2 regions of the Enterobacter sp. DVT3837 genome follow, and region 1 is predicted to be linked to the other one. Evidence: predicted binding sites of a transcription regulator. Region 1 holds the regulator's gene; the other holds the start of a gene.

Evidence for each region. Region 1 encodes LexA, which represses DNA repair genes until DNA is damaged. Its sites were predicted from a motif close to TNCTGTATGTACATACAGNA; they were not measured.
Region 2: umuD (translesion error-prone DNA polymerase V autoproteolytic subunit) is a predicted target of LexA. The motif match lies at 2,015-2,034, and genes of this name have one in related genera.

The regions. Positions count from the first base shown of each region.
Region 1 is NZ_JBWDLA010000001.1:1,107,987-1,111,409, forward strand. It holds gene AC0XWG_RS05420 (CsbD family protein) at 1-67, opposite strand, end outside; partial or broken gene AC0XWG_RS05425 (hypothetical protein) at 116-190, opposite strand; gene dinF (MATE family efflux transporter DinF) at 187-1,524, opposite strand; gene lexA (transcriptional repressor LexA) at 1,588-2,196, opposite strand; gene AC0XWG_RS05440 (diacylglycerol kinase) at 2,305-2,673, opposite strand; gene plsB (glycerol-3-phosphate 1-O-acyltransferase PlsB) at 2,828-3,423, shown strand, end outside.
Region 2 is NZ_JBWDLA010000002.1:1,062,425-1,065,847, reverse strand. It holds gene AC0XWG_RS20025 (aldo/keto reductase family oxidoreductase) at 1-255, shown strand, start outside; gene AC0XWG_RS20020 (EAL domain-containing protein) at 396-1,919, shown strand; gene umuD (translesion error-prone DNA polymerase V autoproteolytic subunit) at 2,054-2,488, shown strand; gene umuC (translesion error-prone DNA polymerase V subunit UmuC) at 2,472-3,423, shown strand, end outside.

The sequences.
Region 1 (3,423 bases):
TCCCCCACTGCTCTTTCGCTTTACCTTTGAACTGCTTCCAGTTGCCGCTGATTTCGTCTTTATTCATCATCGTGTCCTCTTGTTAAGCGTCGGGTCGTAACGTCCGTTACGTTCTTTTCTGCTGGACGTGATAATAATTGTAGTTAAGGATTCTGCAGCTATTTTGATATTCGGAATCTTTAACCGTCACGATATATCGTGATGGGAAGGAAACCAGGTATTATTTCGCCAGTGACGGCGCCAGATAAAGGCCAGAGACAGGCCCCGCAACGAGAGGAAAACGGCCAACGCCAGCCACAAACCGTGATTGCCAAGCCAGGGAAGCGTCAGCAGCGTCAGACCAAACCCTGCTGCTGCCACCGCCATACTGTTACGCATTTCGGCTCCGCGCGTAGCCCCAATGAACATGCCGTCCAGCAGATAACACCAGACACCGACCACCGGTAAGATCACCTGCCAGATGAGATAGTGGCTCGCCAGTTCACGCAGTGTGGGAAGTGAGGTGAGTAATGCAATGATCTGCTCGCCAAAAACGGCATAAACCAGCGCAAATGCCAGTGCCACCAGCCCTGACTGACGACAGGCTGCCCGCCAGACATCCTGAAGCTGCCCGCTTTCGCGCGCACCGTACGCCTGCCCGGAATGTGCTTCCACAGCATAGGCAAAACCGTCCAGCGCGTAGGCGGTAAAGGTCAGTAGCGTCATCAATACGGCATTGACCGCGACGATGTCTGGCCCCAGCCGAGCCCCGAAAACCGTCAGCGCGCCAAAACAGAGCTGAAGGAGAAGTGAGCGCAGCATGATGTCGCGGTTGAGTGCCAGCAGCTTACGGATATTGCCGCGCCATGCGGTTTTGAGTAGCGCAAGAGAGATCCCGCGCATCGCCAGCACGCGCCAGACCATCCACAGACCGATGATAAAAGTCCCGTATTCGGCAATTGCCGTCGCCAGTGCAGCCCCCTGCACGTTCATATGCAGACCCATTACCAGCCAGACATCAAGCACAATGTTGAGAAGGTTTCCCACCACCAGCAAAATGACGGGCGCGCGGGCATACTGCACGCCCAGTAACCACCCCAGCAGAACCAGGTTAGCCAGTGATGCCGGCGCACTGAGCCAGCGAATTTCCAGGAAACGTCTCGCCTGCTCCAGCACTGCCTCGTTACCGCCAACGATGTGAAGCGCGAGGTCAATCAGGGGCGAGCGCAATACAACGATTAATACTCCCGCACCAAGCGCAAGAATGAGCGGCTGCACCAGCGCGCGGGCCAGACGCAGAGGATCTCTGGCACCATACGCCTGTGCCGTGAGCCCGGTAGTACTCATGCGCAAAAAGAGCAGCAGCATAAACAGGAAGCTGGTTGCCGTCGCGCCAATCGCCACGCCGCCAAGATAAACAGGTGAATCCAGATGACCAATAACAGCAGTATCGACCAGACCCAGCAAGGGCACGGTAATATTGGAGAAAATCATCGGCAGTGCAAGACGCCACAATGCCTTATCTGATGCCGTCAGCAGTGACATGAAAAATACCGGGAGAGGTAAAGGAAGCAGGCTACAGCAACGCCGTAGCCTGTCAGGAAGAGATTACAGCCATTCGCCGTTGCGAATCACCCCTACTGCCAGCCCTTCGATAGAGAAGTTCTGTTCGCGAAGATCCACCACAATCGGGGAGAATTCGCTGTTTTCAGGCAGCAGCTGTACGGTATTACCCTGTTTTTTCAGACGCTTAACGGTCACTTCGTCATCAATACGCGCGACCACAACCTGGCCGTTTCGCACATCCTGCGTTTTGTGAACCGCAAGCAGATCACCGTCAAGAATACCGATGTCTTTCATCGACATGCCGCTTACGCGCAGCAGGAAATCAGCGCTCGGTTTAAACATCCCCGGATCGACCTGGTAGTGGCCTTCAATATGCTGCTGTGCCAGTAAAGGCTCACCGGCAGCAACACGCCCCACCAGCGGAATGCCCGTCTCTTCTTCCACCAGCAGGCGGATACCGCGTGACGCGCCCGAAACAATCTCAATCACGCCCTTACGCGCCAGCGCTTTCAGGTGTTCTTCGGCAGCATTCGGAGAACGGAAGCCCAGACGCTGAGCGATTTCCGCACGCGTGGGTGGCATACCCGTCTGGCCGATATGATCCCGGATGAGATCAAACACCTCTTGCTGCCTGGTCGTTAACGCTTTCATTCCGCCCCCTGGGTGTATATACAGTTATGCTGTGAGTATATACAGTCAAAGGCGATTTTGGAACCAAAAACTGCACAAAAAACCAGGGACTTAATTATTCCTCGAGGCTCATCGGAAATGTGACCAAAGCAGCGTGACCCATGTAATGACCGCAGTAATAATCGCCAGCAACACGGCAGCGGAACCCATGTCTTTTGCCCGGCCAGAGAGCTCGTGGAAATCTGAACCAATCCGGTCAACAACGGCCTCAATAGCGCTATTGAGAATTTCCACTATCATCACCAACAGTACGGAGCCGATCAGAAGAACGCGTGTTATTGCATCAATATCAAGGAAGCAGGCGATAATCACCGCGATGATAGCGGCGACGCCCTCCTGGCGAAAGGCGGCTTCATTGATCCACGCGGCACGGAAACCTTTCCAGGAATAGCCGGCGGCTTTGATGATTCGGGTTAACCCAGTGGTATTATTGGCCATTAAAAGAACCTTTTATTGGAAATAGCGTCAGTAACTATAGTGGCAGCGCGTTTCGCTGCCGCCTGAAGTATGACGGGTAACAACAGAAATTTTGCGCGCTTTCTGTTATCCTTGCGCCGCAATTGCATTATTAACCAGAGGCTTTACATCGTTTATGTCCGGCTGGCCACGAATTTACTACAAATTACTTAATTTACCATTAAGCATCCTGGTAAAAAGCAAGTCTATCCCAGCAGAACCCGCGCTGGAATTGGGGCTCGATACGTCGCGCCCCATTATGTACGTTTTGCCTTATAACTCGAAGGCAGACTTACTGACGCTTCGCGCCCAGTGCCTGGCGCATGACTTACCTGACCCGCTTGAACCGCTAGAAGTTGACGGTACTCTGCTGCCGCGCTACGTGTTCATTCACGGTGGACCGCGCGTGTTTACCTATTACACGCCAAAAGAAGAGTCCATCAAGCTGTTCCATGACTATCTCGACCTGCACCGCAGCAATCCTGATCTGGATGTGCAGATGGTGCCAGTATCGGTGATGTTTGGTCGTCGCCCGGGTCGTGAAAAAGGTGAAGAGAATCCACCGCTGCGCATGCTTAACGGCATCCAGAAGTTCTTCGCAGTCTCCTGGCTGGGACGCGACAGCTTTGTGCGTTTCTCCCCTTCCGTTTCGCTGCGTCGAATGGCGGACGAGCATGGCACCGACAAGATCATCGCGCAAAAACTGGCGCGCGTAGCGCGAATGCACTTCGC
Region 2 (3,423 bases), on a different contig from region 1:
CAGGGCATTGCGTATGTACCGTTCTTCCCGCTCGGAGGTTTTACGCCACTGCAATCTTCCGGGCTGCAGGCCGTTGCTGATTCACTGGGCGCAACGGCAATGCAGGTGGCGCTGGCGTGGTTGTTGCAACGTTCCCCGAACATCTTGCTGATCCCCGGAACCTCTTCCGTGACGCATCTGCGGCAAAACCTTGCGGCGGGGGCACTGCACCTACCGCCTGAAGCCGTGAAAACGCTAAATTCGCTGGTGGACTAAACCTGATATAAGCAAAGCCCGGAAAAATTCCGGGTTTTTGTTTGCAACACCCTGAGATTTGTCTCTTTTTTCAGTGGTTTTTTTTAATGTTGTCGACCATGCTCTTTGTACTGATAATGCTAAGTACAGTTGAGACGGCAATGCGCAATGTCTTTATTCCTGTCATAACAGCAGTGGCTATTTTTATTGCTGGCGTTTTTATCCTCAATATACAGCTCTGGTATTCAGCTCGGGTTGATAGCTCGTCGGGAGCCAGATACGCCGTTAACAATATCAATGCCATTCTTGATGAAGCACGGGTTGCAGCCAGAACCGCGACGGAAATTATTGCGAAGGGATGTGATGCAGATGGGCAGTATCAGCTTGGTACGGAGGCCGCTCTGCAACCCCATCTCAGAACCATCGTTATTCTGAAAAAGGGGCAACCCTGGTGTTCATCTCTGCCGGGGAATCGTATTTTATTATTAAATATTAATGATATACCTTTTTCAGAATTACTGCTCACGCCGGCGAGCGATACGGTAAACGGACGACCTGTTTTGTTATTTCAGACCCACTTTGCCACCAATCGAATTATGGTCAGCGTGAGCGATAGCCATATCCGTGACGCTCTGAGTACGCCCCTGGAGCATGTTAATTACGCACTGGTGGTGGGCGGTTACGCTCTTGATGCTTCCGGCAATTTCACCATCACTCATCGCCAGGAAACACAGGTCGGGCAGGCCCGGTCGGGAAATTACCCCTATAGCGTCAGATATAATCTTCCTCCTCTGTTTAGCGTACAAAGGCTGATCGAACACGGGGCAGGCATCATGCTGTTTTTACTGCTGATCTCCGGTACTGCCGCTTACGTTTTGCATAAGTATCTGAACAAAAACACCCTGCCTGAAGAGTCACTTCGTACCGCAATTGCCCGGGGGGAAATCGTTCCGTTTTACCAGCCTGTGGTGAATGGCAGAGAAGGCACGTTGCGGGGCGTGGAGGTGCTGGCAAGATGGAAGCATCCGCAGGCGGGCTATATTTCTCCGGCTACATTCATTCCCATTGCTGAAAAATCGGGGCTGATTGTTCCTCTGACGCAAAGCCTGATGGCGCAGGTGACGACACAGATGAACGCGATTTCCACGAAATTACCGGAAGGGTTTCACGTCGGGTTGAATTTCAGTGCCCCCCACATTGCGATGCCGACCTTCCTGGATGAGTGCCTGAAGTACAAGGATAGTTTCGTCAGAAAAAATCTGAACCTGGTGATCGAAGTGACAGAGCGGGAACCGCTGGATATTGATGAAAACCTTGTCCAGACCCTGAATGTGCTCCATGAAAAAGGGTTCGCTATTGCACTGGATGATTTTGGTACCGGCTATTCTGGACTCTCTTATCTGCATGATCTGCATATTGATTATATCAAAATTGACCATAGCTTCGTCAGCCGGGTGAACGAGCATGCGGACTCTACCCGCATCCTCGACTGTGTGCTGGATCTGGCGCGTAAACTCTCCATCAGCATTGTAGCGGAAGGCGTAGAGACGAAGGCGCAGCTAGACTACCTCAATCGCAATAACATCGTCTTTCAGCAGGGGTACTACTTTTTTAAACCGGTTCCGTTTACCGAGCTTATTCATATTTTGTTGTCGAAGCCGAAGGTGAAAGTGGTGGTGGAGTAACCTGCAGAAGCTGCTGCTGAATTAAATCCTCTCAAACTTCAATGCGTTTGGGATCGTCTGCGGAAATGACCTTGATCCTGGGGCATTATCCGTAATACTGTATTTATATACAGTATGTGGCGAGAAAGGCATTTATGAACACTCTCTTTTCTTATCATCCAAAGCAATACATTGAATTACCTTTATTTTTGGAGCGTGTTGCCTGTGGTTTCCCAAGCCCTGCGCAGGATTATGTGGAGGATCGCCTCGATCTCAACAGGCTGGCGGTCAGACACCCGAGTGCAACCTATTTCGTCAAGGTGAGCGGAGACTCGATGATTGGCGCCGGGATCGGCGACGGCGATCTGCTGGTGGTTGATCGCTCGTTAAATGCTGAACATGGCGATATCGTGGTGGCGTCGGTCGCCGGTGAATTTACCGTGAAAGAGTTGCAGACCCGTCCGGTCCTGAGACTCCTGCCGCATAATGTCCGCTATCAGCCGATCACCTTTCAGTCCGAAGAGGAGCTGCAAATCTTCGGGGTTGTTACCCACACACTCAAAACGCATAAACATGTTCGCGCTGGTTGATGTGAATAGTTTCTATGCCTCCTGCGAGAAGGTGTTCCGTCCCGATCTGGAGGGGAAACCTATCGTGGTAGTTTCGAATAACGACGGCTGCATTATTTCACTGTCGCGGGAGGCAAAGCAGCTCGGTATAAAAATGGGTGAGCCGTATTTCAAATTCAAAGAGAAGAGCTACCCCTCCCGGGTGTACGTCTTTAGTTCGAATTATGCACTCTATGCCGACCTCAGCAGCCGGGTGATGCAAACCCTGACCGATCTTGCCCCGGCAATAGAGATCTATTCCATTGATGAAGCGTTCGTGAATGTGTCAGGTGTCAGCCACTGCATGTCGCTGGAAGCGTTTGGTCGTCAGATGCGTGCGCAGATACTTAAAAATACGGGCTTAACGGTTGGCGTCGGTATTGCCCCGACAAAAACGCTGGCGAAGCTGGCCAACTATGCGGCCAAGCGGTGGTCGAGTACCGGTGGCGTGGTGGATTTATCGGATCGCGAGCGGCAGCGCAAACTGCTGGCGAATGTACCGGTAGACGAGGTGTGGGGCGTTGGACGGCGCATCACGAAAAAACTCAATGCGATGGGGATCTCCACGGCACTGGCGCTGGCGGATGCCTCATCCTGGGTCATTCGTAAACATTTTAACGTGGTACTGGAGCGCACGGTGCGAGAGCTTCGCGGTGAACCCTGCCTTGACCTGGAAGAGTTTACTCCCACAAAGCAGCAAATTATCTGTAGCCGTTCGTTTGGACACCGGATTACGCAATACGAAGAGATGCATCAGGCCATTTGCGCCTACGCGGAACGTGCAGCAGAAAAACTACGCGGCGAGCATCAATACTGCCGCTTTATCAGCGTGTTTTTGCGCACTAGCCCTCATGCCGACAACGAAATTTATTACGGCAATCAGGCTTCAACCATCCTGATGACGCCGACCAACGACT